3 regions of the Variovorax sp. P4_B10 genome follow, and region 1 is predicted to be linked to each of the others. Evidence: predicted binding sites of a transcription regulator. Region 1 holds the regulator's gene; each other region holds the start of a gene.
What was found. The regulator sigma-54, encoded in region 1, starts transcription at its own class of promoters, with help from an activator protein. The targets are predictions, from matches to a motif close to TGGCANGNAANCTGCTTT.
Positions count from the first base shown of each region.

Region 2: hmpA (NO-inducible flavohemoprotein) is a predicted target of sigma-54. The motif match lies at 6,111-6,128, and genes of this name have one in related genera.
Region 3: atzF (allophanate hydrolase) is a predicted target of sigma-54. The motif match lies at 6,661-6,678, and genes of this name have one in related genera.

Region 1 is NZ_JBFUHN010000016.1:29,911-40,568, reverse strand. It holds gene AC1DXX_RS10375 (sensor histidine kinase) at 1-858, shown strand, start outside; gene AC1DXX_RS10370 (cytochrome b) at 949-1,563, shown strand; gene AC1DXX_RS10365 (YceI family protein) at 1,560-2,147, shown strand; gene AC1DXX_RS10360 (YceI family protein) at 2,200-2,826, shown strand; gene AC1DXX_RS10355 (LysE family translocator) at 2,840-3,487, shown strand; gene AC1DXX_RS10350 (phospholipase D family protein) at 3,498-5,096, opposite strand; gene rpoN (RNA polymerase factor sigma-54) at 5,107-6,690, opposite strand; gene lptB (LPS export ABC transporter ATP-binding protein) at 6,709-7,503, opposite strand; gene lptA (lipopolysaccharide transport periplasmic protein LptA) at 7,500-8,219, opposite strand; gene AC1DXX_RS10330 (thiol:disulfide interchange protein DsbA/DsbL) at 8,415-9,062, opposite strand; gene AC1DXX_RS10325 (SPOR domain-containing protein) at 9,214-9,999, opposite strand; gene argS (arginine--tRNA ligase) at 10,008-10,658, opposite strand, start outside.
Region 2 is NZ_JBFUHN010000080.1:6,740-15,139, reverse strand. It holds gene nirB (nitrite reductase large subunit NirB) at 1-1,434, shown strand, start outside; gene nirD (nitrite reductase small subunit NirD) at 1,457-1,801, shown strand; gene AC1DXX_RS27465 (formate/nitrite transporter family protein) at 1,854-2,669, shown strand; gene AC1DXX_RS27460 (bifunctional protein-serine/threonine kinase/phosphatase) at 2,704-4,440, shown strand; gene norR (nitric oxide reductase transcriptional regulator NorR) at 4,447-6,027, opposite strand; gene hmpA (NO-inducible flavohemoprotein) at 6,165-7,343, shown strand; gene AC1DXX_RS27445 (GntR family transcriptional regulator) at 7,368-8,057, opposite strand; gene araD (L-arabinonate dehydratase) at 8,176-8,400, shown strand, end outside.
Region 3 is NZ_JBFUHN010000007.1:86,015-96,672, forward strand. It holds gene AC1DXX_RS05760 (ABC transporter permease) at 1-682, opposite strand, end outside; gene AC1DXX_RS05765 (BMP family ABC transporter substrate-binding protein) at 698-1,816, opposite strand; gene hpxZ (oxalurate catabolism protein HpxZ) at 1,865-2,245, opposite strand; gene AC1DXX_RS05775 (ABC transporter ATP-binding protein) at 2,242-3,075, opposite strand; gene AC1DXX_RS05780 (ABC transporter permease) at 3,072-3,899, opposite strand; gene AC1DXX_RS05785 (ABC transporter substrate-binding protein) at 3,902-4,900, opposite strand; gene atzF (allophanate hydrolase) at 4,914-6,632, opposite strand; gene AC1DXX_RS05795 (M48 family metallopeptidase) at 6,758-7,621, opposite strand; gene AC1DXX_RS05800 (AmpG family muropeptide MFS transporter) at 7,703-9,070, shown strand; gene AC1DXX_RS05805 (beta-ketoacyl-[acyl-carrier-protein] synthase family protein) at 9,214-10,422, shown strand; gene AC1DXX_RS05810 (beta-ketoacyl synthase chain length factor) at 10,419-10,658, shown strand, end outside.

The sequences.
Region 1 (10,658 bases):
CTGCTGCAGGATCTGGCGCGCCAGGCCGGCAACGGCCGCGTGACGGTGCGCTGCCCGGCCGACGCCGTCGTCTGGACCGATGCGGTGTCGCTGCGCCGCGTGCTGGCCAACCTGGTCGACAACGCCGTCAAGTTCACGCCGCGCGGCCGCGTGCTGCTGGCAGTGCGGGCGCGGCGGCGCGGTGCCGAACGGGCCTGGCGCATCGAGGTGCGCGACAGCGGGATCGGCATCGCGGCGGAATCGCAGGAACGGGTGTTCGACGATTTCGAGCAGATCGGGAATGTCGAGCGCAACCTGCAGCACGGCCATGGCCTGGGCCTCGCGATCGTGCGGCGGCTGGCGGCGCAGCTCGGCATCCAGGTGTCGCTGCGCTCGGCGCCGGGGCGGGGTTCGGTGTTCGGCTTCGCGCTGCCCGCCGCATCCGGCAACGCAGCCGTGCCGCCCCCCGGCCCCACGCCGCAGGCCGGCCCCGACACGGCGCCCGTGCTGCGCCCCGGCCTCGCCGTGCTGGTGGTGGAAGACAACGCGGTGGTGGCCGACAGCCTGTTCGCGCTGCTGCGGCAATGGGAGGTGGCACCACGCGTCTACACCAGCGCGGCCGAGGCGCTGGCGCTGGCCGACCTGCAGGCGCTCGACGCGGCGCTGTGCGACATCCGGCTGCCGGGCGCGCTCGACGGCATCGCGCTGGCAGAAAGGCTGCAGCGGCAGAAGCCCTCGCTCACCATCGCGCTGATCTCGGCCGACATCAACGAAGCCACCCAGCGGCTCGCCATGGAGCGCGGCTGGCATGCGCTGCGCAAGCCGGTGCAGCCGGACGAATTGCGCGGCGTCCTGCTGCGGGCCCAGCAGCCGACCTGACGCGCGGTGCAGCTTGCGCTGGCACGGGCCGTGCAATGCTGTCATCACTTCCGAGATATGCTCCGCGCACAGGCCGCAGGTCCCGCCCCGATGTCCGTCGCCCCTCCCCTTCACCCCGTTGCCGCCGATCCGCACGGCCTGCGCAACCAGCGCTATGGCCTGGTCGCGATCGTGCTGCACTGGCTGCTCGCGGCCATGATCGTCACCTCCCTCGGCGTGGGGCTCTACATGACGGGCCTGCCCTTCTCGCCGCAGCGCCTCAAGCTCTACAACTGGCACAAGTGGGCCGGCATCACGATCCTCGTGCTGTCGGCGCTGCGGCTGCTGTGGCGGCTCGTCCATCGCCCGCCCGCGATACCCGCGCACGTGCTGGCCGCCATGCCGCGCTGGCAGCTGGCGGGCTATCGGGTCAGCCACGCACTGATGTACCTGCTGTTCTTCGCGGTGCCGCTGTTCGGCTGGGCCTACACCTCGGGCCTGGGCATTCCGGTCGTGTGGTTCGGCGTGCTGCCGCTGCCCGACTTCGTGCCGGTGGACAAGGATTTCGCCGAGGCCATACTCAAGCCGCTGCACAAGGGCAGCGCCTTCACGCTGGCGGGCGTCACGCTGCTGCACGTGGCGGCGGCGCTCAAGCACCACTTCATCGACCGCGACGGTCTTCTGAAACGCATGTGGCCCGGGCCACGCAAGGAATCTGCCGGATGACGCGCCTCTTTCGCCCCTTGTCCCTCCTGATGCTGCCGGCACTGGCCTTCGCCGCACCGATGCCGGCCGCCGCCGCGCCGGCCGCGAAGCTGGTGGCCGACAAGAGCCAGATCGTCTTCGTCAGCAAGCAGATGGGCGTGCCGGTGGAAGGCAGCTTCAAGAAGTTCGACGCCCAGATCGCCTTCGACCCGAAGAAACCCGAGGGCGGCACGGTCGCCCTGCAGATCGACACCGCGAGCGCCGCCTTCGGCGTGCCGATGAGCGATGCCGAGCTGCCCAAGGCGCCATGGTTCGATGCCGCGCGCTTTCCGCAGGCGAGCTTCCAGTCGACCGCCATCAAGGCGCTGGGCGACGGCAAGTTCGAGATGGCGGGCAAGCTCACCATCAAGGGCACGGCGAAGTACGTGACGGTGCCCGTCAGCATCGCGCCGGCCGACGGCTACCACGCGGTGGCCACCGGAAGCTTCACGATCCAGCGGCTCGACTACAAGGTGGGCGACGGCGAATGGACCGACACCTCGGTGGTCGGCAACGAGGTGCAGGTGCGCTTCAAGCTCACGCTCTCGGGCCTCGGGCCGCTTTGACGCCAACCCTCTTTTCTCATTGCACTCTTCCATGTTCCACACACCCACCGCCATGAAGAAGCTCCTCCTTGCCTCGGTGTTGTCGGCCACGGTCGTCCCGTGGGCCTCGGCCCAGGAATTCACCCCGCCCGTGGCCGCCAAACCTGCGGGCGGCCCCGCGAAGAACGCCAGCTACGTGATCGACCCGACGCACACCTTCGTGATGTACGAGATGGGCCACTACGGCACCACCACCAACCGCGGCCGCTTCAGCACCAAGGACGGCTCGGTGCAGATCGATGGCACGGGCACCAGCGGCAAGGTCGACATCACGATGGACATCGGCACCATCAACACCGGCGTCGACCTGCTCAACCGCCATGTGCAGAGCAAGGATTTCTTCAACGTCGCCGAATTCCCGACCGGCCGCTTCGTGGCCGACCGCATCGACATCAGCGGCGACAAGGTGGTCGACGTGCCGGGCACGCTCACGCTGATGGGCCAGACCAAGCCGGTGACGCTGAAGGCCGTGCGCTTCAACTGCTACCTCAACCCGCTGATCAACCGCCAGGTGTGCGGCGGCGACTTCGAGACCACCGTGCAGCGCAGCGACTGGGGCATCACCTGGGGCCTGAACTTCGGCTTCGAGAACAAGGTGAAGCTGCTGGTGCAGGTCGAAGCGGTAAACGTGCAGCAATAGCCGGAGCCACGCGATGATGGACACCACGCTTTCCCTGCTCGGCATCGCCGGCGCCATGGCCGTCGGCGCCATGAGCCCGGGCCCGAGCTTCGTCATGGTGGCGCGCACGGCCGTGGCTTCGCGCGGCGACGGGCTGGCCGCGGCGTTGGGCATGGGCGCAGGCGGCATCGTCTTCGCAATTGCGGCGCTGGCCGGACTGCAGGCGGCGTTTCTCGCGGTGCCGGGGCTTTACCTCGCCATCAAGGGCTTCGGTGGCGCGTACCTGATCTACCTCGGCATCCGCATCTGGCGCGGCGCACGGCAGCCGCTCACGATGACGCAGGATGCAGCCGGCACATCGCCCGGGCAGCAGGGCCGCGGCGGGCGCACCTTCCTGCTGGGGCTGGCCACGCAGGTCAGCAACCCGAAGACGGCCGTGGTCTACGCGAGCATCTTCGCGGCCTTCCTGCCGCGCGAGGTGCCGCTGGTGCTGGCGCTCGCGGTGCCGGTCGTGATCTTCTGCATCGAGACGGGCTGGTACGCCATCGTCGCGCTGGCGCTGTCCTCGGCGGCGCCGCGTTCGGCCTACCTGCGCTACAAGGTCTGGATCGACCGCGCCGCAGGCGGCGTGATGGGCCTGCTGGGCCTGCGGCTGGTCTGGTCGGCCGTGCGCGGCAACTGACCGGCCGGGTCTACAGCAGGCTCTCCGGCGTCAGCGGCGCCAGCAGTTCGAGCATCGTGCGGTCCCAGAAGCCGGAGTCGGGCTCCTCGTCGAGCACCGTGGTCTTGCCCGCTTCTTCGCTGATCCACTCGATGCGCGACGCGCTGCCTTCGGCGAAGCGCAGACGATAGGCGCCCTGCTGCTTGAGCACGTCGATGAGCTTGAGCGTCTGCTGCGCCATCTCGGCGCTGCGGATGAAGAGGCCGATCTCGGTGTTGTGCGTCTCGGAGCGCGGATCGAAGTTCATCGAGCCGACGAAGAGGATGCGCCGGTCGATCACCGCCGACTTGGCATGCAGCCGCCCCACCGAGGTGCCGAACAACCCGAGCCGCACGCTGCGCCGCGTGCGCGTGGTGCTCAGCTCGTAGAGGTCGGCGCCGAGCGTGAGCATCTCGGGCCGGTAGCGGCGGTACGCGGTGTGCACCAGCGGCTCGTCGGTGGCGGCGAGCGAGTTGGTCACCACGCTGATCTTCACGTTGCGCCGGCGGATCTCGCGCATCACCTCGAGCCCCGCGGCGCCCGGGATCAGGTAGGGCGAGACGATGGTCACCTCGGAGCGCGCGCGGCGCATCTGCTCGACCACGTTGTAGCGCACGCTGTCGACGTCGAGCAGCGGCACGCCGCCGTACGAGGCGGTCTTGCCGATCACGCGCTCGGGCGAATCGGCGTACGCCTCGGCGATGGCCCAGATCAGGCCGAGCTTGCCGGTGTCGAGGTCCTCGACCAGCGGGCTGTAGCCCAGCAGGTCGTTGGGGGCGGGCTTCGGCGGCGGCGGCGTGGTGTCGGGGCCGGTGGCGGCGTCGAAGCGCTTCTGCAGCTTCTCGCGCGACAGGCCGCTCGCCACCACCGACTGGATCGGCCGCACATGGACGCTGTTCCAGTACTGGTCGAACAGGGTGCCCAGGCGCGGGATCAGCGCGCCGGTCACGAAGGTGTCGAGGTCGATGAAGTTCTGGCCCGAGTTGCGCCTGAAGTACTGGTTGCCGATGTTGCGGCCACCCGCCACCGCCATCGCGCCGTCGGCGATGAAGAGCTTGTTGTGCATGCGCCGGTTGACGCGGCTGAAGTCGAAGAGCGAGGCGGTGAAGCGCCGCAGCAGGCTGCCGCGCCCGGCCGGAAACGGATTGAAGAGGCGCAGCTCGACGTTCGGCGTGGCGGCCAGCCCGAGCAGCAGTTCGTCTTCGCCCGAGGTGTAGAGGTCGTCCATCAGCAGCCGCACGCGCACGCCGCGCTGCGCCGCATCGCGCAGGGTGCGCAGCAGGTAGCGGCCGGTCTCGTCGTTCTCGATCTGGTAGTACTGCACGTCGAGCGTGCGCTGGGCGCGGCGCGCGAGCTGGATGCGGGTGTCGAAGGCGAAGTCGCCGCCCGGCATCAGGCGGAAGCCGCTGAGGTCGGGGTCGGGCTGGGAGGCCAGCGCGATCTTGCCGAGGGCCGTGTCGGCCGAGACGGCGAGGGCCTTGGTGGGCGGGCGTGGCGCTTCGTCGGGCAGGGTGGCGCAGCCTGCGAACAGCAACGATGCCGCCACGACGAAGACCCAGTGCCCACAACACGACAGCAGGCGACGGATCATCGGCGGCTTTCTACAGTGCCTTGCGCAGGTTGGCGGGCGCGATGCGCAGGGCTTCGCGGTACTTGGCCACGGTGCGCCGCGCGCACTCGATGCCCTGCTCCTTCAGCATCTCGGAAATCTGGCTGTCGGACAGCGGTTTCTTGATGCTCTCGGAGCTCACGAACTGCTTGATCAGCGCGCGCACCGCGGTGCTCGACGCATTGCCGCCGGTCTCGGTGCCGAGCGCCGAGCCGAAGAAGTACTTGAGCTCGACCGTGCCGAACGGTGTGGACATGTACTTGGCCGTGGTCACGCGCGAGATGGTCGATTCGTGCAGGCCCAGCTCGTCGGCAATTTCGCGCAGCACCAGCGGCCGCATCGCGAGCTCGCCGTGCACGAAGTAGCTCTTCTGACGCTCGACGATCGCATTGCTCACGCGCAGGATGGTATCGAAGCGCTGCTGGATGTTCTTGATGAACCAGCGCGCCTCCTGCAGCCGCTGCGACAGCGCCTGGCTGCCCTCGCCCTTGTGCGACTTGAGCGCACCGGCGTAGATGTCGTGCACGCGCAGGCGCGGCATCACCTCGGGGTTGAGCATGACGCGGAACTTCACGTTCGTGCCGCGGCCGATCTTGGTGACGATCACGTCGGGAATCACGATGTTGCGCTCGACGTCGACGAAACGGCGGCCCGGCTTGGGCTCGAGGCGCGCAATGATCTGCAGCGCCGAGCGCACCAGCTCTTCGTTGGTGCGCGTCAGGGTGGCCAGGCGCTTGAAGTCGCGCCGCGCGAGCAGCTCCATCGGCTGCTTGCAGATGGCGATGGCGGTCTTGCGGACCAGCGCTGCCTCCTCGGCCTCGTCCTCGCTGGCCAGTGCGCGCAGCTGGATGCCGAGGCATTCGCCCAGGTCGCGCGCGCCGACGCCGACGGGCTCCAGGCTCTGCAGCAGGCCGAGCGCCATCTGGAAGTGGTGCACGAGTTCGTCGAACTGGTCGTTGTCGTCGCCCGCAAGGCCCGAGGCCAGCGCGGGCAGCGAGTCTTCGAGGTAGCCGTCGTCGTTGAGCGATTCGATCAGGAAGCGCAGCGCGGCGCTGTCGTTCTCGTTCAGGCGCAGGCTGAGCGCCTGGCGGTGCAGGAACGATTGCAGCGATTCCTGGCTGCGCGCGAGCTCGGTGGCGTCGGCACGTTCGTCGTCGCCGAGGTTGTTCTGGCGCGCAGGCGCATCGCTGCCCCACTCGCTGTCGTCGGGCGCCATGTCGACGGTGCCGTCGCCTTCCCAGTCGGGCTCGCGCTCGGTGGTGTCGGCAGTGGCGCCATCGGCGTCGCTGGTTGCCGCGGTGTCGGTGGAGGCGGTCGTCGCGCTGCTGGCCGGCGCCGAGGCGAATTCGCTCTCGCCGGCCTCCTCGCGCGGCACGGGTGTGTCGACGGCATCGAGCCCGAATTCCTCGCGCGCCGCTTCTTCCGCGGTGCGTTCGAGGAACGGGTTCTCGTCCAGCATCTGCTCGACCTCCTGGCTCAGTTCGAGCGTGGAGAGCTGGAGCAGCCGGATCGACTGCTGCAGCTGTGGCGTGAGCGCCAGATGCTGCGAGACGCGAAGGGACAGCCCTTGCTTCATGGAGAACGCGACCCTCCCTTACATCCGGAAGTGCTCGCCCAGGTACACCCTGCGTACTTCGGCGTTGTCGACGATCTCCGAGGGTGTGCCTTGTGCCAGCACATGCCCGTCGCTGATGATGAACGCGTGATCGCAGATGCCCAGCGTTTCACGCACGTTGTGGTCGGTGATGAGCACGCCGATGCCGCGCTCCTTCAGGAAACTGATGATCCGCTGGATCTCGATGACCGCGATCGGGTCGATACCGGCGAAAGGCTCGTCCAGCAGGATGAAGCGCGGCTGGGTGGCCAGCGCGCGCGCGATCTCGACGCGGCGGCGTTCGCCGCCCGAGAGCGCGAGCGCGGGCGAGTCGCGCAGGTGGTCGACCCGCAGGTCGGCCAGCAGCTCGGACAGGCGCTCTTCGATGTGCTTCTTGGAAAGCGCCACCACCTTGCCGCTTTCGTCGGGTTCGCGCTGCAGCTCGAGCACGGCCCGCACGTTCTCTTCGACCGTCAGCTTGCGGAAGATCGAGGCTTCCTGCGGCAGGTAGCTCAGGCCCATGCGCGCACGGCGATGGATCGGCATGTGGGCGATGGGCTCGCCGTCGATGGTGATCTCGCCGGCGTCGGCACGCACCAGCCCGACGATCATGTAGAACGAGGTGGTCTTGCCGGCGCCATTGGGGCCGAGCAAACCGACGACTTCGCCCTTCTGCACGTCGAGCGAGACGTCCTTGACGACCGTGCGGCTGCCATAGCTTTTCTGCAGGCCGCGTGCGACCAGGCGGCTGCCCGGGACGTTGTTGGCTTCCTGGATTCCGGCGGTTTCGATCACTTGTGCCCTTCTCCCTCTCCACTGAGCGTGGTGGTCGAGCGCAGGCCGGTGCCAGGCGCGGGTGTGGGGGCCGGGGCCGCGGCAGGTTTCGCGCCCGCCGGGGCGGAGGCGCCGGGCTTCGGTGCGGCGGCCGCCTTGGGGGTGAGGATGGTCCTGACGCGTCCGCCCGGATTCGCCGCGTTCACGGCGGTGTTCGGCGGCACGGTGGAGCCGTTGACCGTGTAGGTGTCGTTGCTCTGGTCGTAGACGATCAGTGCGCCGGTGCTTTCGTCGTTCGGCGTGGCGCCCAGCAGGCGGCGCATGACGGCATTGCGGATGAACTTGACGTTGTCGGCGCGGCTGTCGTACTCGATGACTTCGGACTCGCCCTCGATCCACTCGTCGGGCGCATTGCGTTTCTGCTTGTAATAGGCCCGCTTGCCCGGCGCCGCCGTGACCACCCCGTACTGGTAGCCCTCGGCATCCTGGCGCACGTCGAGGCGCGCGCCGCGGATGATGATCGTGCCCTTCGTGACCAGCACGTTGCCGGTGAACACGCTGGTCTGTTTCAAGTCGTCGTAGCGCATCGAGTCGGACTCGATGTTCATCGGCTTGGTGCGGTCGGCCGTCTCGGCCAGGGCGCCCGAGGCGAGGCCGGCCAGCAACAGCGCGCCGATGGCCAGGTGGCCGATGCGACGAATGAGGGGGGGAGTGGTAGGGTAAGAATGCAATGTCATAGAGGCACGAAACTTGCTCTGAACCATTGTATGCGGCGGATTGCACCAGCCCACCAGCGCGGATGAAAAAGCCCGCCAAGGCGGGCCGGGTGTCCCTCAGGGGAGACACCGCGAAACCGGCTTCGCCGGGCCGCAGGTGTCGCCCCCTGCAAGGGGGTAGGCGCAGCGGACACGAAGTGCCGCGCAGCCCGGGGGTTAACCCTTCTTTGCTTCGCCGATCAGGTAGGTGACGACCTGGAGCACGTTGGTCATGTTGCCAGCGGTTTCGCCATCCACGTACCAGCGGCCGGCAACGGCCATCGCCGGCACCCCGGCCACCTTGTAGGCATCGGTCATCTGCGAGGCGCGCTTGGCCTTGCTGGCCACGCCGAACGAGGTGAAGACTTCCTTGAACTTGGCGCCGTCGAGGCCGTTGGCCGCGGCCCAGGCAATGATGTTGGCATCGCCGTTCACGTTCTGGCGCTGCTTGTGGATCGCGTTGAAGACCTTGGGCTGGAATTCGTCGACCTTGCCCATCGCTTCGAGCGCGTAGTACAGGCGCTGCTTGGCTTCGACGTCGTTGCCCACGAACGGCACCGGAATGCGGCGGAAGGCCACTTCCTTCGGGGCCGCCTTGGCCCAGGCCTCGAGCGCCGGCTCGAAGTCGTTGCAGTGCGGGCAGTTGTACGAGAAGAACTCGACCACTTCGATCTTGCCGGCCGGGGCATCGACCGGCACGCGCTTGTCGAGCACGAGGTACTGGGAGCCGGCCTTGGGCGCGAGCGCCTGGGCGCGGGCCGGGTTGGCGGCCAGCGAAAGCAGCCCGAGCGAAGTGGCGGCCAGCGAAAAGTCACGACGTTTCATTGAAAGAATTCTCCTGTTGTACGGCAGACTGAGCCGGCGCGCGGCGGGGAGTTCCCCCGATGCACAGTGCACACGGCGCGCCCAAGGCGATGGATGGTGGCGGCAAACGCCGCGCGGCGAAGCTTAAAGGCTATTCGTGGCAGTTGCTTGCTCAGCGCTGCACGCGGACCAGGGCCGACTCCAGGCCGCCGCCGTCGAGCCGCTCCTTGAGCCGGTCGGCCTCGTCCTTCTTGTTGAACGGGCCGGCACGGACACGGTAGACCGTGCGGCCGGCCTGCTCGCGCTCGGTGACCTTGGCCTCCACGCCCATCAGCGACAGCTTGGCGCGTTGGGCCTCGGCGTCGTCGGTGGTGCGGAAGGCGCCGGCCTGCACGAAGTACATGAACGGGTCGGAACCGGAGGATGCCGCCGCATTGCTGTTGCTGCTGCTCGGCGCGGCGGACGCCGTGGTCGTGCTGCCTGAGCCCGAGCCCGAGCCGGCGCCGATGCCCGCACGCGCCCGGGCGAGGTCACCCAGCGGATCGTTCGATGGCGGCAGCGCACTGGCTTCGGCCGGCACCGGCGCGGCGCGCGTCGGCTTGGGCGCGACCACCACGGGCACCGGTGCGGTCGCCGGGGGCGGCGGCGGCGTGCCGGGTGCGACGGCGGTGTTGGTGGCCGGCTCGCCGGTGACCGGGTTGACCGGACCGGCCGCGGCCGGCGGCGTGGGCCTGGCTGCGCCGGCCTTGCCGGCGAGCGGTGCGTTGGGGTCCCAATCGCGGTTCTTGCGGGCTTCGGCTTCGTCCTGCTCGGCGCCGCCCTTCTGCGTCTTGGTCACGAACGGGATCGGCACCTTGGTCACGTAGACCGCGATGCCCAGCGCGACCCCCAGGCCGAGCACCAGCCCGATGATCAGGCCGATGACGATGTTGCCGCGTTGTCTGGTTGTCTTCTTCATGGTGAGGTTCACATCTTGCTCGGCGCACTGACGCCGAGAATCGCGAGGCCATTGTGCAGCACCTGCGCACAGGCTGCGACAAGCGAAAGGCGGGCTTTTTTGAGCGTTTCGTCGTCAACAAGCACGCGTTCCGCGTCGTAGTAACTGTGCAGATTGGACGCCAGCTCGCGCAGGTAGAAGGTCACGTCGTGCGGCGCAAAATCCTTCGCTGCTGCTGTCAGCATCTCGGGATACTTGGCAAGCTGCAGCATGAGGGTCTGTGCCTGTGGCGCCTCCAATGAGGACAGATCGCTCGTGCTCAACGATGCGACTTCGCCACCCCAATCGCGCAGCATCTTGCAGATGCGCGCGTGCGCCATCTGCACGTAGTAGACCGGGTTGTCGTTGTTCTGAGCCAACGCCAGATCAATATCGAAGAGAAATTCGGTATCGGGCTTGCGGCTCAGCAGGAAGAAGCGCACGGCGTCCGTGCTGGTCCACTCGATCAGATCGCGCAGCGTGACGTAGCTGCCGGCGCGCTTGCTGATCTTGACCTCTTCGCCGCCCTTCATCACGCGCACCATGGTGTGCAGCACGTAGTCGGGGTAGCCCTCGGGGATGCCCTCGCCAGCCGCCTGCAGGCCGGCGCGCACGCGCGCGATGGTGCCGTGGTGGTCGGT
Region 2 (8,400 bases), on a different contig from region 1:
GTGCTGGTCGGCGATGCGGCCGAATACGGCACCCTGCTGCAGCTGGCGCTCAACGGCATCGCGCTGCCCGCCGATCCGGAGTTCCTGATCCTGCCCGCGAGCGACGGCAAGGCCAGGCCGGGGCTCGGCGTCGATGCGCTGCCCGACAGCGCCCAGATCTGCTCGTGCAACAACGTGACCAAGGGGCAGATTTGCGCGGCCGTGGGCGAGGGCGCATGCACCGTCGCCGAGATGAAGGCCTGCACCAAGGCCGGCGCCACCTGCGGCGGCTGCGTGGCGCTGGTCGGCCAGGTCATGAAGGTCGAGATGGCCAAGCGCGGCATGGCGGTCAACAACCACCTCTGCGAGCACTTTGCGTACTCGCGCCAGGAGCTCTACCACCTGATCCGCGTGGGCGAGATCCGCAGCTTCGAAGACCTGCTCGCCAAGCACGGCAAGGGCCTGGGCTGCGACATCTGCAAGCCCACCGCCGCCAGCATCTTCGCGTCGTGCTGGAACGAATTCGTGCTGAAAAAGAACCTCGCGAGCCTGCAAGACAGCAACGACTACTTCCTCGGCAACATCCAGAAGGACGGCACCTACTCGGTCGTGCCGCGCATGCCCGGCGGCGAGGTCACGCCCGACGGGCTGATCGCCGTGGGCCACGTGGCCAAGAAATACGGCCTCTACACCAAGATCACCGGTGGCGCCCGCGTGGACATGTTCGGTGCGCGCGTCGAGCAGCTGCCAGCCATCTGGGAAGAGCTGATTGCCGCCGGCTTCGAATCCGGCCACGCCTACGGCAAGTCGCTGCGCACGGTGAAGAGCTGCGTGGGTTCGACGTGGTGCCGCTACGGCGTCGACGACAGCGTGGGCCTGGCCGTCGAGCTGGAGAACCGCTACAAGGGCCTGCGCGCACCCCACAAGATCAAGTTCGGCGTGTCGGGCTGCACGCGCGAATGCGCCGAGGCGCAGGGCAAGGACGTCGGCATCATCGCCACCGAGAAGGGCTGGAACCTCTACGTCTGCGGCAACGGCGGCATGAAGCCGCGCCATGCCGAGCTGTTCGCATCCGACCTCACCAAGGCCCAGTTGATCCAGCTGATCGACCGCTTCCTGATGTTCTACGTGCGCACGGCCGACCGCCTGCAGCGCACCAGCACCTGGCGCGAGAACCTCGAGGGCGGGCTCGACTACCTGAAGGGCGTGCTGGTCCAGGACACCCTGGGCATCGCCGGCGAGCTCGAAGCGCAGATGCAGGACGTGGTGGACACCTACCAGTGCGAGTGGAAGACCGCGGTGAACGACCCCGCCACCCGCCAGCGCTTCCGCTCCTTCGTCAACAGCGAGAAGCCCGACGAACACATCGTGTTCGTGAAGGAGCGCGGCCAGATCCGCCCGGCCCGCGCGGAAGAGCGCGCCGCCGAAGCCGCGACCGATACCGAAACCGTCTGATGAACACCCGAGGACATGCCAGATGACCACCACCGACTCCCTCCAATGGACCGCCGTGTGCGCGGCCGCCGACATCCTGCCCGACACCGGCGTCTGCGCGCTCGTCGAGGGCGTGCATGTCGCGATCTTCAGCGTGGGCCGCGAACAGGCCCTGTATGCCATCGACAACGTCGACCCCAAGGCGCAGGCGAGCGTGCTGTCGCGCGGACTGGTCGGCAGCCTGGGGGAGCGGATCGTCGTCGCCTCGCCGCTCTACAAGAACCATTTCGACCTGCGCAGCGGCGAGTGCCTGGAAGCGCCCGAGTACTCGGTGCGAGCCCATGCGGTGCGCGTGCAGGAAGGCCGCGTGCTCGTCGCGCTGGCCTGAGCCGCGCGCCTTCGACCCTTCGTTCTTCTCTCCGTTTCTTCAAGGAATCCCGATGGCCTATCTAGCCCCCGCCGAGTTCGTGACCAAGATGGTCGATGCCGGCGAATCCAAACTGCTGATGTCCACCCGCGACACGCTGATCCGCTCCTACATGGCCGGTGCCATCCTGGCGCTGGCCGCGGCCTTCGCCGTCTCCATCACCGTCAACACCGGCAACGCGCTGGTCGGCGCGATGCTCTTTCCGGTCGGCTTCATCATGCTGTACCTGATGGGCTTCGACCTGCTGACCGGCGTCTTCACGCTCGCGCCGCTCGCCGTGCTCGACAAGCGCCCCGGCGCCACCTGGGGCGGCGTCATGCGCAACTGGAGCCTCGTGTTCGTCGGCAACTTCGCAGGCGCGCTGACGGTGGCGGTGTTCATGGCGATCATCTTCACCTTCGGCTTCAGCGAGGCGCCCAACGCCATCGGCGAGAAGCTCGGCCACATCGGCGAAGGCCGCACGGTGGGCTATGCCGCGCACGGCGCCGCCGGCATGCTGACGCTGTTCATCCGCGGCGTGATGTGCAACTGGATGGTCTCCACCGGCGTGGTCGCCGCCATGATGTCCACCACCGTGTCGGGCAAGGCCATCGGGATGTGGATGCCCGTCATGGTCTTCTTCTACATGGGCTTCGAACACTCGATCGTGAACATGTTCCTGTTCCCCACCGGCCTGATGCTCGGCGGCAAGTTCACACTCATGGACTACCTGATCTGGAACGAGATCCCGACCGTCGTGGGCAACCTGGTCGGCGGCCTGACCTTCGTGGGCCTGACCCTGTATTCGACCCACTACAAGACGGCGCCGAAGAAGCGCGCCGCGAACTGAGCTCCGGCGGCTGAGGCCTCGCACGCCCGCGCTCATGCAGAAGGCACTGCGCGTGACGCTCGGCCAGCACTCGCTGGCCAAGCCCGGAGCGGTCAACCAGGACTTCCACGGCGCGATGCTGCCGGAAGGGACGCTGCGGATGTCCAAGGGCATCGCGGTGGCGATTGCCGATGGCATCGGCTCCAGCCGCGTGAGCCAGGTGGCCAGCGCGGCGGCCGTCCGGGGCTTCCTGGACGACTACTACGCGACCTCGGACGCCTGGTCGGTGCGCCGGGCGGCCCAGCGGGTCCTGGGCGCCACGAATTCGTGGCTGCACGCGCAGACGATGCGCAGCGACGCGCGCTTCGACAAGGACAGCGGCTATGTGTGCACCTTCAGCGCGCTGATCTTCAAGGGCCGGGACGTGCACATGCTGCACGTCGGCGATGCGCGCATCCATCGCCTTCATCCGCATGTGCTGGAGCAGCTCACCGACGATCACCGCGTCCACCTGTCGTCGGTCGAGTCGTACCTCGGGCGCGCGCTGGGCGCGGGGGCCAACGTCGAGATCGACTACCGCTGCTGGGAGGCGGAGGCCGGCGAGGTCTATCTGCTGGCCACCGACGGCGCCCATGCCCATCTCGACGCCGAAGCGGTGCACGACGCGATCGCGCGCTGCGGCGAGGACTTCGACGAGGCCGCGCGGCTCCTTGCGCTGGCGGCCCGGGCGAGGGGCAGCGACGACGACTGCACGGTGCAGCTCGTGCGCATCGACGAACTGCCGGCGGCCGACGCGGTGCTGCTCCCCCTGCAGCGGGAAGGGCTTGCGATCGCACCGCCGCTCGCACCCAGGGCCCGCTTCGAAGGCTTCACGCTCGTGCGCGAACTCCACGTGAGTTCGCGCAGCCACGTGCACTTGGCCGTGGACGAGGCCACCGGACAGCAGGTCGTCCTGAAGCTGCCTTCGGTCGACCTGCGCGACGACCCGGACTATCTCGACCGCTTCGCGCTCGAGGAGTGGGTGGCGCGGCGCATCGACAACGTCCACGTGCTCAAGGCGAGCGCGATCGAGCGCGCCCGCGGGCACCTGTATGTCGCCATGGAGTACGTCGACGGCCAGACGCTGGCGCAGTGGATGGTCGACCATCCCAGGCCGGCGCTGGACAGCGTGCGCCGCATCGTCGAGCAGCTGGCCAGCGGGCTGCAGGCGCTTCACGGCAAGGAGATGCTGCACCAGGACATCCGCCCCGAGAACGTGATGATCGACCGCACCGGCACGGTCAGGATCATCGATCTCGCGACGACCCACGTGGCGGGGCTGGCCGACGGTGCGGGCGAGAGCCGGCCGCTCGCGATCGCCGGGACCTTGCAGTACACGGCGCCCGAGTACTTCACCGGCCATGGCGGCAGTGCGCGGTCCGATCTTTTTTCGATGGCCGTGATCGTCTACCAGATGCTCACGGGCCAGTTGCCGTACGGCCTTCATGTCTCGCGGGTGCGATCGCCGGCCGACGTGAACCGGCTGCGCTGCGTGCCGGTCCGCCATTTCCGGCCCGACCTGCCCGCATGGGTCGATGCCGTGCTGCAGAAGGCGCTGAACCCCAATCCGGCGAAGCGGCAGGAAGCGGTGTCCGAATTCGCACACGACCTCAAAGCGCCGGGGCAGGAGTTCCTTCGCCCGCGGCTGTCACCGCTGGTCGAACGGCACCCGGTGCGCTTCTGGCAGGGCACCACGGTGCTGCTGGCGGCTTTGGTTGTCGTGCTGCTGGGGTTGCTGATCCTGGGGCGTTGACGCGCCTCAAGCCTCGTTGCCAGCCGGCGCCACGCCCAGCTTGCGCAGCGTCCGGTGAAAGTTGCTGCGGTCGATGCCGGCCTCACGCGCGGCGTCGGCCACGCGGCCGTGATGCCGCGCCAGCGCATCCGCGAGCCAGGTCCGCTGGAACGCCGCGGTGGCTTCGCGCAGCGTGCCGCCCGCTGCGACAAGGCCCGCGTGAACGTCCGCCGGAGCCGGCGCGGACAGCAGCACGGATGGCATCGCGGGACTGCCGGTGGCCGCGGCGTCCAGCGCCAGGTGATGGGGTTCGATGGCCGTCCAGCGCGCGCCGCGCGGCTGTTCCCGGTAAGCCCTGAGCGATGCGCGGCTGATCACATGCTCGAGTTCGCGAACATTGCCCGGCCAGCCGTGCGCCAGAAGAGCCGCCTTCGACGCCGGCGAGAGCCGCAGGTTGCGTGCACCCAGGCGATGCTGGTTTTCTTCGAGGAAGCCGCCGGCGAGCGCGAGCACGTCGCGCCCCCGTTCGCGCAGCGGTGCCACGACGAGCGGATAGACCGAGAGCCGGTGGTAGAGATCGGCACGAAAGCGGYCCTGCGCAATCGCCGCGGGCAGGTCGCGGTTGGTGGCCGCGATCACCCGGACATCGACCTTGAGCGTCCGGTCGCTCCCGGGCCGCTGCACTTCGCCGCTCTGCAGCACGCGCAGGAGCTTGGCCTGCACCGTCAGCGGCAGCTCCCCGACCTCGTCCAGAAAGAGGGTGCCGCCGTCCGCGATCTCGAACTTGCCGTCCCGGTCCTGCACTGCGCCGGTGAAAGCGCCCCGCTTGTGGCCGAAGAGTTCGCTGTCGGCCAGCGTCTCGGGCAGCGCCGCGCAGTTGACCTGCACGAGCGGCTGTTCGCACCGCCGCGAGCGCGCATGCAGGCGCTGCGCCACCAGGTCCTTGCCGACGCCCGTTTCGCCGAGCAGAAGCACCGTCAGGTCGGACACCGCGACCGTGTCGATCTCGTGGCACAGCTGCTTCATCGCCGGGCTGCTTCCCAGCAGTTCGCGAGGGGCACCGCGTCCTGAACGCAGCGCCTGCACGACGGCCTGCTCGCGCATTGCGCGCGCTTCCATCTCGCGGATCGTATGGGCGGCCTCGATGCCGGTTTCGATGAGCGCGACCAGCGCTTCGAGTTGCGCCGGGCTCACGGCTGCGAACGCGTGCGGTTCGAGGGCGTCCAGCGTCAGCAAGCCCCAGAGGGTGCCGCGCAGGCGAAGCGGCGCGCCCATGCAGTCGTGCACCGGCAGGATGCCTGGCTGGCCGGCGACGAGGCCGTCGTAGGGATCCGGCAGCCCGCAATCGTGGGCGAAGCGCAGGCCCCGGTCGCTGTCGAGCAGGCGGGCAAAGCGCGGATGCGACGCCACGGGGAACTGCCGTCCCAGGGTTTCATCGCTCAGGCCGTCCACGGCGAGCGGCCTCAGGACGTCGCCGTCCAGCCGCAGCAGCGCGGCGGCGTCGCACCGCACGAGGCTGCGCGCCGCGGTGAGCAGCGAGCGGTAGCGGCTGCCTTCGGTCGCGGCGGTTGCTTCGATGGTTGTCAAATTGACACTATTTGTGGTCATTAATACAACGATGATTCTGTTGTGAATTTGACCACGAATCAGAAATCCACAATGCCGACAGGCACTTGCGAGGCGCTCGCCACTGGCATGGATCGTGAGAGAGAACGGTATCCCAACTGCCGATCTCGAGGCTCCCTATGAACCCGCAAACCATTGCCATCGTCAAAGCCACCGTGCCCGCGCTCCAGGCGCACGGGGAGGCCATCACCAGTCACTTCTACCGGATCATGTTCGAGAGCCACCCGGAGGTGAAGGCCTTCTTCAACGAGGCCCACCAGGCGGCCGGCAGCCAGGCGCGCGCGCTCGCGGGCGCGGTCCTCGCCTATGCCGCGCACATCGACCGGCTGGACGAGATCGCCGGGGCGCTGCCGCGGATCATCCAGAAGCACGCTGCGCTGGGCGTGCTGCCGGAGCACTATCCGGTCGTTGGAGAGTGCCTGCTGCGGGCCATCAAGGATGTGCTCGGCGACGCCGCGACCGACGACGTCATCGCCGCATGGGCTGAAGCCTATGAGTCGCTAGCGGCGCTTCTCATCGCCGCGGAGGAAGAGGTCTATCGCGCCAACGAAGCTCGAACGGGCGGCTGGCGTGGCGTGCGCGAGTTCCGCGTGGCCCGGCGCGAAGACGAGAGCGAAGTCATCACCTCGTTCTACCTGGAGCCCGCGGACGGCGGCCCGCTGCTGGCATTCTCGCCCGGGCAGTACCTCACGCTGGTGCTGAGCATCGACGGCGAGCCGCTGCGGCGCAACTACTCGCTGTCCGATGCGCCGGGCAAGCCCTGGTACCGGATCAGCGTCAAGCGGGAAGAGGGTGGCCGGGCATCGAACTGGCTGCACGAGGCTGCGACCGCCGGCACCCTTCTCCAGGTGCAGGCGCCCTGCGGCGACTTCGTGCTGCAACCCGGGGGCGAGCGTCCGCTGGTGCTGGTGACGGGCGGCGTGGGCATCACGCCGGCCATGAGCATGCTCGAGTCCGTGGCGCACACGGGCCGGGCGGTGCATTTCATCCATGCGGCACGGCACGGCGGCGCCCACGCGTTCCGTTCGCGCGTCGATGCGCTGGCGGCCCGGCATGCCAACGTGAAGCCGCTCTATGTCTACGACGCGCCGCGCGATTCTGATCGGCCTCATGCGACCGGTTTCGTCACTCGCGAACTGCTTGCACAGCAGTTGCCGGCCGACCGCGATGTCGATCTCTACTTCCTCGGCCCGAAGCCTTTCATGAAGGCGGTCTATGCCAATGGCCTCGCGCTCGGCGTGCCCAAGCAGCAGCTGCGCTACGAGTTCTTCGGGCCGCTGGAGGCGCTGGAGGCTTAGGGGCGGTCGGGCTGGTCCGGCGACTCAGGCGGCGACGTAGTCCGGGTACTGCCGGCAGATCTCGTCCACCGCGCTGAGCGTGCCGGACAGGTGCTTGCGAAGCGCGGCCTGCGCCGCGGCCGGGTCCTTGCGTTCGATGCCGCGCACGATGGCCCGGTGATCCCGCAGGATCGCTTCGGTCTTGCCGGCGGTGGGCAGGTGCAGGCGACGCAGCCGGTCCACATGTCCGGATACGCGACCCACCAGCTCCCACAGGTCGGGCACGCCGGCGGCTTCATACATCAGGTGATGAAACGCGCGATCGGCGCCGACGAACTCGCCATAGCGTTGTGCCGCCGACAGGGCCGCCTGTTGCGCGATCCTGGCCTTCATCTGCTCGACCAGTCCTGCGGGCGCCTCCAGCGCCAATTGATGCACCAGCTCCAGCTCGATGGAGCGGCGCAGGAAATGCGCCTGGCGCGCGGCCGCGATGTCGATGCGGCTGACCAGGGTCGCATGCTGCGGAAACACGTCCACCAGGCCTTCCTCGCTGAGGCGCAGCAGCGCTTCGCGCACCGGCGTCTGGCTCACGCCGAATCGATCGGCCAGTTCCTGCCGCGCCAGCACCGTGCCGGGCGCCAGTTCGAGCGAGAGGATGGCATCGCGCAGCTTCTCCAGCACCTGGGGCGCAGCCAGGCGGGTGCGGTCGAGTCGGATCTTCGGTAGGGCGCTCATTGGGGGAGGATTGTGTCATTGACGCAACTAATATATTAGTGTTTTAATGAATCATTCCCTCGAATCACAAGCTTGCGCAGGTCCCCGCGCGACCCGCCGCAAGCAAGAGACAACGCCCATGCAACGCCCCTACGAATCCCTGCGCAGCGCCCGCTGGTTCGCGCCCGACGACTTCCGATCCTTCGGCCACCGCTCGCGCGTGCTGCAGATGGGCTACAGCTATGCCGACTGGATGGGCAAGCCGGTGATCGCCATCGTCAACACCTGGAGCGACGCCAACCAGTGCCACGCGCACTTCAAGCAACGGGTGGAGGACGTCAAGCGCGGCGTCCTGCAGGCGGGC
Region 3 (10,658 bases), on a different contig from region 1:
CGAGCTGCGCAGTGCGCGGATTGCCGCCGACCACGCGCACCGAAAAGCCCGAGGCCGTCGCGCGCAGCCACCATCCGAGCCCGAGGCAGGCCACGACGCCGATCGCCAAGCCCCAGTGCACGTCCGAGCCGCCGATGCCACCGATCAGCAGTCCGTCGTTCAGCGCGTGGGTCGATGGCTTGTTGAGGCTCGCCGGATCGCGCAGCGGCCCTTCGACCAGGTGTTTGAAGATGCCGATGGCGATGTAGGCCAGGAGCAGGCTGCTGATGGTCTCGTTGATGCCGCGGTACTGGCGCAGATACCCCGCGAAGGCGATCCACACTGCGCCGGCCAGCGCGCCGGCCATGCAGACCACCACCGTGCCCACGACATTGCCGGGCAGCGGGACCGCGTGCGCGAACGCCGCGCAAGCCAGCCCGCCCAGCACCAGGGCGCCCTCGCCGCCGATGACGATCAGCCCCGCACGCGCCGGCAGCGCCACGCACAGTGCGGTGAGCATCAGCGGCGCAGCGCGCTGCAAGGTGTTCTGCCACGAGAACCAGTCGCCGAACGCGCCCTTGAACAGCGTGGCCCAGACCTCCACCGGATCGACACCGGCAAAGGCCACCAGCACGCCGAACAGCAGCAGTGCCGCCGCGATGGCGAACACCGGCAGGGCGAATTCCTTGAGCGCGTGGCGCATGGGGATGCCGCGGGATCAGGCCGAACCCAGAACGCCTTCGACGAGGTAGTTCATCTTCTCGAGTTCGAGGTCCGTCTGCTTCAGCACCTTGCCGGCCGGCACCACGACCGCGCCCTTGTTGTCCTTGATGCCGTCCTTGAAGATGTCGAAGGTGCCCGCGATCATCTTCGCCTTGATGTCGTCGGCCTGCTTCTTCGCGGCGTCCGGCACCATGGGTCCGTAGGCGGACATCTTCACGTAGCCTTCCTTCAGGCCGCCGCGCAGGAAGTTGGGATGCGGCTTGCCGGCTTGGGCGGCCTCGATGGCGGTCTTGTAGGCGGTGAGCCAGTTCCACTCGGCGCCGGTGAGGTACGCGTTGGGCGCCAGCTTGGCCTGGCTCGCGTGATAGCCGCAGACCATCTTGCCGCGCTTGGCAGCCGTCTCGACCACCACCTTGGGGCCGTCGACGTGCATGGTGAACACGTCGCAGCCCTGGTCCGCGAGGCTGTTGGTGGCCTCGGCCTCCTTCACGGCCATCGACCAGTCGCCGGTGAAGATCACGCTGCAGGTGATGCCGGGCTTGACCGAGCGCGCACCGAGCGTGAAGGCGTTGATGTTGCGCAGCACCTGCGGAATCGGCTTGGCGGCAACGAAGGCGATCTTGTTGCTCTTCGTCATGTGCGCAGCGATCACGCCGTTCAGGAACTGGCATTCGTCGATGTAGCCGAAGAAGCTGCCGGCGTTCTTCGGATGCTTGCCTTCGGTCCAGAGGCCGCCGCAGTGCGAGAAGCGCACGTCGGGGTTCTTGGGCGCGACCGCGAGGATGTGCGGGTCGAAGTAGCCGAACGAGGTGGGGAACAGCAGCCTGGCGCCGTCCTGCGAGATCATGCCGGCCATGGTCTTCTGCACGGCCGCGGTCTCGGGCACGTTCTCCTCTTCCACCACCTTGATGCCGGGCAGCTTCTTGATCTCGGCCGCTGCCATGGCGTGTGCCTGGTTGTAGCCGTAGTCGTCGCGCGCGCCGACGTAGATCACGCCGACGGTCAGCGGCTTGGCCTGCGCGCTGGCGAGGGCGCTCCAGCCTCCGAGCGTGCCGGCGGCGCCGAGCGCAGCCAGGGACTTGAGGGAATCACGACGATTGATTTGGCTTGTCATGGCGTTCTTTCCAGAGGTTGAAGGAAGTGCAAAAAATGTGCCGCGCGTTCAGGCCGGCAGGCTCACGTGGGCGGCGACCACGCGCCAGCCTTCGGCGGTGCGTATCCAGGTCTGGCTCTGGCGGCCGATCTGGCGGCTGCCTTCGCGATGGAACTCGACATTCGCCGTCGCGAAATCGCGGCCGAAGGTGGTGATGACGGTGCGCAGCAGTTCGCGCGGCGGACTCTGTACGGGCAGCGAGGCGCGGAAGGCGCGGATGTCGGCGTGGCCATAGTGGCTTTCGGAGAAGCCGTAGCGCAGCGTGTGCGGGCTGTTCCAGAACAGCGCGTCGAGCACCTCTCGCTGGTTGGTCACCAGTGCTTCTTCATACCGTGCGAACACGGCGCTGACTTCGGCGTGCACCTCGGGGATGTTGATCTCGAGGGTCATCGACGCACCTCCCGCTGGAAGATGTCGAGGCTCAATTTCTTCATCGCGACGAAGTGCTCGGTGCTCAGCGTCTCGACGGTGCGTGGGCGCGCATCGCCGTAGCGCAGGATCTCGGCCACCCTGGTCGGCCGCTTGGTCAGCAGCAGCACTTCGTCGGCGAGGTAGACGGCCTCTTCGAGGTCGTGCGACACCAGCAGCATGGTGGTGCCGGTCTGCATGAACACCTCCTGCAGCTTCTCGCGGATGAAGAGCGTCATCTCGAAGTCGAGCGCGGAGAAGGGCTCGTCGAGGAACAGCACCTCGGGATTGGGTGCGAGCGCCCGCATGATCGATGCGGTCTGCTGCTGTCCGCCCGAGAGCTCGTACGGAAAGCGTTTCAGGTCGAACTTCACGTCGAACGACGCCACCAGCTCTTCCATGCGCCGATCGACCTCGGCCTTGCTTCGCCCCTCGAGCTTCAGCGGGTAGGCGATGTTGTCGATGGTTCGCATCCACGGAAACATCGCTTCGCGGTAGTTCTGGAACACGTAGCCGATCTTGGTGTCCTTTCGCTGCTTGCCGTCGAACAGGATCTCGCCCGCGTCGATGGGAATCAGGCCCGCGATCATGTTGATCAGCGTGGACTTGCCGCAGCCGTTGGGCCCGAACACCGAGACGATCTTGTGCTTCGGAATGTCGAGGTCGAAGTTCTCGTACAGCTGCCAGCCCGCGAAGTACTTGGTGAGGCCGCGGAGGGTGATGTGCGTGCCGGCCGGGCCGGGCTTGAAGGCCGGCTTGGGCACGTCGGCGTACACCGGGCCGTTGATGACGATGTCCTGTGTGACTTTCATCTTCCGCTCCAATGCACGATGCGGCGCTCGGCGATAAGGAAAAGAATGTTCAACGCATAACCGAGCGCACCCGCCGCGAGGATGGCCGCGTACATGCTCTTCACGTTGAGCACCTGCTGCGCATCGATGATGCGGTGGCCAAGGCCCGTGTCCGAGCCGATGAACATCTCGGCCACGATGACGATCACCAGCGCCATCGACACCGCCGAGCGCAGGCCCACGAAGCTGGGTTGAAGGCTTTCCCAGATCAACACGTCCTTGAAGACCTGCCAGCGCGAGGCGCCCATGACGCGCGCCGCCATCACCCGCTGCTTGCGGGCGTTGATGACGCCGTAGGCGCTGTTGAACACCACGATCAGCAGCGCACCGAAGGCGGCGATGGCGATCTTGTTGACGTCGGACACGCCGAAGATCAGCAGGAACAGCGGAATCAGCGCGGACGACGGCGTCGAGCGGAAGAAGTCGATCAGGAACTCGACGCTGCGGTACGCCTTCTCGTTGCTGCCGAGCAGCACACCCAGCGGCACGCCGATCACTGCCGCAATGGCAAAGGCCTGCAGCGTGCGCCACACCGTCATCGCGAAGTCGGTGAGCAGCGGTCCGCCTGCGAGCCCCGTGATCAGCGCGGCGATGGTGTCGGCCGGCGTCGGCAGCAGGATGGGTTTGATGAAGCCGAGCCGCACCACCAGGTCCCACACGATGAACAGCACCACGGGGCCGATGAAGGGCAGCAGGCGGTCGCACAGCGGCGGCTTCGGTGCCGCTGTGGCGGCGCTGGCCGGCGGAGTCCACGGCGCGGCCGTGGTCGTGCTTGCGTCGGCCATGCTCAGGCTTTGTAGAGCAGGCCGTCCACCAGCACCTTCTTTTCGAAGATGCCCTTCTCGGTGAACAGGTCGTAGAACTTCTGGAAGTACGCGACGTCGCTCGGCTTGAACTCGTTGTAGAGCATGTACGAAGCGAGCGGCACCTCGGCCGTGAGCTTGCCTTCGATGGCGGTGTAGCCCTTCATGTACTGGCGTGCGTCGTCGGGCCTGGTGCGCACCAGCTCCACGCCGCGCGCATAGGCCGCGATGTACTTCTTCGCGACCTCGGGGTTCTTCTTGATGAACTCGGTGGTGAGACTGGCCGCACCGCCATGCCACGGCGCCATCGGGTCGCCGAGGATGTACTTCGCAACGACACCCGCTTCGATCACCCTGGTGGTGCCGTTCATGCGGCCGACGGTGCCGGTGGGCTCGAGCGTGTAGCAGGCATCGACCTGGCCCGCGACCAGTGCGGCCACGTGCTGGCCGATGGGCAGCTCGCTCACGACCGCGCCCTTGGCGCCAGCGCGCTCCAGCATGGTCTTGCACAGCGTGACGTTCTGGATGCCGGGACCGGAGGCGACCTTCTTTCCGGCCAGTTCGGCCATGGTCTTGACCGGGCTGTCCTTGGCGACGATGAATTCGTCGAGCACGAATTTCGCGTTGCTCGGGTTGGTGCAGAAGATCTTGAAGAGGCCCGGCTGCGCGATCTCGCCGATGGCGAGGTTGGCCGAGCCGGTGCCGTTGGCACTGCCGTCGCAGCGGCCCGCGAGCATGCCCTCCATGACCTGCTGCGCCCCCGCAAACTTGAGCGGTTCCACGTCGAGCCCCGCCTCCTTGAAGTAACCGCTGTCCACCGCCGCGAAGAACGGCAACCCTGCCGCCACGGGCCAGAAGCCGATGCGCAGCTTGGGTGCGGCCTGCGCGCGCACGATGGCGGGTGCGGCCAGCACGGCCAGGCCCGCGGCGCCGGCCTGCAGCAGCTGGCGGCGCGACGCGGAAGATTTTTCGAGGGTGCTCATCGGGGCTCCTGGATCAGTTGGAAATGGCAGGGGCGCGGCTGGCGACATAGGCACGCCAGCCACCGTGGTGGGTCACGTCCTGCGCGCCGGCCAGTGCGTGGGCCTCGCAGATGAAGCCGTTCACCCAGGTGCCGTCGGCCAGCTCGACGCTGCCCAGGCCGAGCGGCGGCGGAATCAGCGCGAGGAAGCTGCCGACCTGCGCGATGGGCATGGCCCACACCTCGAGCGCGATGGCGCCGCCGCCTTCCGCACAGCGCTGCAGGCCCGGCTTGGGTGGCGTGGTGCCCGGCAAGGCGAAGAGGCGGTAGGCGGGCGATGTGGCCGCGGTGCGCAGCAGCGTCGCGCCGCGCTCGGTGAGCTGGCCGTTGAGCGGCATGCCCGAGAGGTGGGCGCCGACCACGGCAATGGGCAGGGTCTGCGGGGCCGGGGCTGCGAGCCCCGGCAAGGGGCGCGGCGCGGGCAGTGGCAGGCCGGTCGCGCCCTGCGCAAGGCCGGTGGCGTGGTGATAGCGCTGGCCCAGTTCGGCCAGCGCCAGGTCGCTGCCGCTGGGGCCGATCAGCGTGATGCCGAAAGGCAGGCCGTCCGCGCGCAGGCTGCTCGGCACCGAAAGCGCTGCGTAGTCGAGCAGGTTGACGAAGTTGGTGTACGCGCCGAGGTTGCGGTTGAGCACGACCGGATCGGCGCGCATCTGTTCGCGGGTGTAGTGCGTGGGCGCGGTGGGCACCAGCAGCACGTCGATGTCGCGCCACATCGGTTCGACTTGTTGCGCGATGGCGCGCAGCTGCGTTTGCGCGTCGAACACATCCGCGGCCGTGTAGCTTTTTCCGCTCGCGAGGATGCTGCGCACCGGTTCGATCACTTCGTCGGCGTGCGCATCGAAGAACCCGCGCACCGCGGCGTAGCGTTCGGCGACGAGCGCGCTTTCATAGAGCAGCGCAGCCGCCTCGGCGAGCGGTCCGTAGGGAATGGCGACGGCCGTGCCGCCCAGGGCCACGAGCCTCGCCTGCGCATCTCGGAAGGCGTCTTCGGCCGCGGTGTCGCCGAAGAAGCTCAGCGTGTCGGGCACGCCGAAGCAGAAGCGCGCGGGCAGCGGCCTGCGGCGCATGGCGATGTCGCGCGAATACGGGTCGCGCGCGTCGTGGCCGGCGGCGGCCATCATCACGTCGACGACCAGCGCCACGGTGCGCGCGAAGATGGAAACGCAATCCGCGCTCTGCGCGGCGGGCAGGACGCCGAAGGTGCTCAGCAGGCCGCGCGAGGGCTTGAGACCGACGATGTTGTTGAGCCCGGCCGGCACGCGGCCCGAGCCGGCGGTGTCGGTGCCGAGGGCGAAGTCGACCTCGCCGGCCGCCACCACATAGGCCGAGCCGGAACTGGAGCCGCCCGAGACATAGCGCGCGTCGAAGGCATTGGGCACTTCCCCATACGGCGAGCGCGTGCCGTTGAGGCCGCAGGCGAACTGGTCGAGGTTGGTCTTGCCGGCCAGCGATGCACCGGCTTCGAGCAGGCGCTGCACCACCGCTGCGTGCGCCGCGGGCCGGCGGTCGAAGGCCGGGCAGGCGGCGGTGGTGGGCACGCCGGCCACGTCGATGTTGTCCTTGACCGCGAAGCGCAGGCCGGCCAGCGGCAGGGTCACGCCCGGGGTCTCGCTGGCCACGGCGCCAACCACGGGCGCCGCGAATTTGGCAATCCAGGCAGCGGCAGTCAGCGCGTTGTGTTCATGCACCATCATCAGGCATCCAAACTTGTGTACAAGTCAAGATGCAAGCAATATGCCAGCCTGCGTGAGGCCTGCAATCGGAAGCTTGGATTCGGGATTTACCCCCTCTCCCCCTGGGAGAGGGAGTCATGCATCAATCAGCTTCGCCTGGCGTCGCGGTAGAGCTTCTCGACCTTCGGCAGGTTCGCTTCGAGCTTGGCGATGCGGTCGGGGCCGCTCGGGTGGGTCGAGAGGAAACTCAGGGCGCCCTGGCTCTTCGAGGCCGCGGCCATCTTGTTCCACAGCGTGACCGAGGCCTTCGGGTCGTAGCCCGCGCGCGCCGCGAGTTCGAGGCCCACGAGGTCGGCCTCCGTCTCGTCGCTGCGGCTGAACTTGAGCGTGAGCAACTGCGTGCCGGCGCGGGCCGCGAGGTCGCCCATCTGGCCGAGGCCGAGCAGCTGTGCGCCGATGGAGAGCGCAGCGCCGGTGCCGGCGCTCTTGGCCAGGCGGGCGCGGGCATGCTCGCGCAGCGCGTGGGCCATCTCATGCCCCATCACCATCGCGGCCTCGTCGTCGCTGAGCTTGAGCTGCTCGAGGATGCCGGTGAAGAAGGCGATCTTGCCGCCGGGCATGCAGAAGGCGTTGATCTGCTTGCTGCCGATCAGGTTGACCTCCCACTTCCACTCGCGCGCACGCGTGTTCCAGGGCGTCGCAAAGGGAATGAGCCGTTGCGCGATGGTGCGCAGCCGCTGCAGCTGGGCATTGTTGTCGCCTGCGAGTGCGCCCTTGGCGCGGGCCTGTGCGAGCAGCTGGCCGTATTGCTGGACACCGGCCGCCTCGATCCGGTCCGCCGGCACCAGGTTGCGCGCCATCGAGGCATTGCCGACGTTGACCTGCGCGAACGCCGGGCCACTCAGGGCGGCACCGGCCGCCGCCAGCAGGAAGGCCCGCCGCGGCTGCCAGGGCGAGGCGGAAGAGGCTGGAGGGCTGGCGGAAAGGGGGCGTTCGCATCGTGTGCACATGGCTTCGGATGATAGGAACAAATGAAGAAGAAAAGGCCGGCTGGCCGATGCCCCCGGCGGCTCATGGACAATCCGGGGTTCATGTCCGCCACGCCTGTAGAAACCCCCACCGCCCCCAAGCCGCCCTGGCGCGATGCCCTGAAGGTCTACCTCGAGCCTGCCACCCTGCGCATGCTGGCGCTGGGCTTTTCGGCCGGGCTGCCGCTGCTGCTGGTGCTGGGCACGCTGAGTTTTCGCCTGCGCGAAGCGGGCATCGACCGCACCACCATCGGCTACCTGAGCTGGGTCGGGCTGGCCTACGGCTTCAAGTGGGTCTGGGCGCCGCTGGTCGACCGGCTGCCGCTGCCGCCGCTGACCACGCTGCTCGGGCGCCGGCGCGGCTGGCTGCTGCTGGCGCAGGGCGTGGTGATCGCAGGGCTGATCGGCATGGCGACGAACGACCCGCGCAACGGGCTCACGCCGCTGGTCTGGTGCGCGCTGCTGGTGGCCTTCGGCTCGGCCACGCAGGACATCGCACTCGACGCCTTCCGCATCGAATCGGCCGAGACGCGCAAGCAGGCCGCGCTCGCCGCCGCCTATCAAACCGGCTACCGCCTCGCGATGATCTGGGCCGGCGCCGGCGTGCTGTGGGTCGCGGCCTGGGCCGAGGTGGCGCCCGCGGCGGCCGTCGCGGGTGCGGCGGCCTATCAGAACGGGGCCTGGAAAACGGCCTACCTGGTCATGGCGGCCTCGATGGCGGTCGGCGTGCTCACGGTGCTGCTGTCGCCCGAGCCGGTGCGACGCGAACTGCCCAAGGCGAAGAACGCGGCCGAGTGGCTGCAGAGCGTGCTGATCGAGCCTTTTGCCGACTTCATCCGCCGCTACAGGTGGCAGGCCGCGCTGATCCTCGCGCTGATCGCCATCTACCGCATCAGCGATGTGGTGATGGGCATCATGGCCAACCCCTTCTACGTGGACATGGGCTTCACCAAGGACGAGGTGGCCACCGTCAGCAAGATCTACGGCGTGATCATGACGCTGGCCGGCGCCTTCGTGGGCGGCGTGCTGTCGATGCGGCTGGGCGTAATGCGCGTGCTGATGCTGGGCGCGGTGCTGAGTGCCGCGAGCAACCTGCTGTTCGCCTGGCTGGCCTCGCGCGGCCACGACCTGACGGCGCTGATCGCGGTGGTCTCGGCCGACAACCTGGCCGGCGGCATCGCCTCGGCGGCCTTCATCGCGTACCTGTCGAGCCTCACCAACATCAGCTATTCGGCCACGCAGTACGCGCTCTTCAGTTCGCTGATGCTGCTGCTGCCGAAGTTCATCGCCGGCTATTCGGGTGTCTTCGTCGATGCCTACGGCTACAGCAGCTTCTTCACCGCCACCGCACTGCTGGGCGTGCCCGTGCTGGTGCTGGTGGCGCTGGCTTCCCGGCTGACAACGACCACAAGCGCCTCCGACCGTCAATAGGGCCCTGGCCCTAGGCGGCGTCTATAGGAAACAGCCGACGCAGCGCGGCGTGCACTGCTGGTAGGCTGTGACATTCATTGCGTGAAAATTACGCCTGTCGCTCCCCGACGCCCTTCCGCTTGCCGCCTGCCCCAACATTCATCGTGCCTTCCCGTATTTCTCCCCTCCAGATCAGCGCCTACACGGCCACCTCGGCCGTGGGCGTCGGCAAGGCGTCGCTCGCCGAAGCGCTCGAGCAATCGCGCAGCGGCCTGCGTGCCAACGATTTCGGCGACGCGCCGCTGCCCACGTGGATCGGCCGCGTCGACGGGCTCGAAGACATCCGCCTGCCCGAGGCGCTGGCCTCGTGGGACTGCCGCAACAACCGGCTCGCCTGGCTGGGCCTGCATGCGGATGGCTTCATCGAAGCGGTGGCGGCGGCACGTGAAAAGTACGGCGCTTCGCGCATCGCGCTAATCCTCGGCACCTCGACCTCCAGCATCGGCGAGACCGAGCTGGCCTACACCCAGCTCGACGCGGACGGCATGTTCCCGATGGACCAGCGCCGGCCCGCGGTGCACACGCCCCACTCGCTGGCCATGTTCGTGCAGCAGGTGCTGGGCCTCGACGGCCCGAGCGAGACGATCTCGACCGCCTGCTCGTCGAGCGCCAAGGTGTTCGCCTCGGCCGAGCGGCTCATTCGCCTGGGCCTGGCCGACGCGGCCGTGGTGGGCGGGGCGGACACGCTCTGCGGCAGCGTGCTGTTCGGCTTCAACTCGCTCGAACTGGTGTCGAGCGAGCCGTGCCGGCCTTTCGATGCCGGCCGCAAGGGCATCAGCCTCGGCGAAGCGGCGGGCTTTGCGCTGGTCGAGCGCGTGCAGACCGGCGCGGCCGCTTCGCCGCTGCACCTGCTGGGCTATGGCGAGGCCAGCGACGCACACCACATGTCGACCCCGCACCCCGAGGGCCTGGGCGCCGAGCGCGCGCTCGACGAGGCGCTGGAACGCGCCGGCCTCGCCCCTGAAGCCATCGACTACATCAACATGCACGGCACCGCGAGCCAGAAGAACGACGAGGTCGAAGGCGCGCTGGTGGCACGCCGCTTCCCCGCAAGCACGCACGCGAGCTCGACCAAGGGCTTCATGGGCCACACGCTGGGCGCCGCAGGCATCGTCGAGGCGGTGATCAGCCTGCTGGCGATCGAACGCGGCCTGATGCCGGGCACGGTCAACACCCACACGCTCGACGAAGGCTTCGGCCCGCAGATCAAGCTCGAGCCCGCGCATGGCGAGGTGCGCTATGCGCTCTCCAACTCCTTCGGTTTCGGCGGCAACAACTGCTCGCTGGTGTTCGGCAAGGCAGAAGCGGCATGAGCACCACCGCAACGCCCCCCACCCTCTACATCGAAGGTCCGGCTTTCTGGACGCCCACGCTTCCGGGCTGGGACGCCGCGCGCGCAGCCTTCCGCGGCGAGGGCACGCTGACCGATCCGCCCGCGAAGCGGCCCTCGCCGCAGGTGCTGGCCCCGGCCGAACGCCGCCGCGCGCCCGACACCGTGGCGCTGGCGCTCGAAGTGGCGGCCGCCGCGATGGCGGCCTCGGGCCGCAAT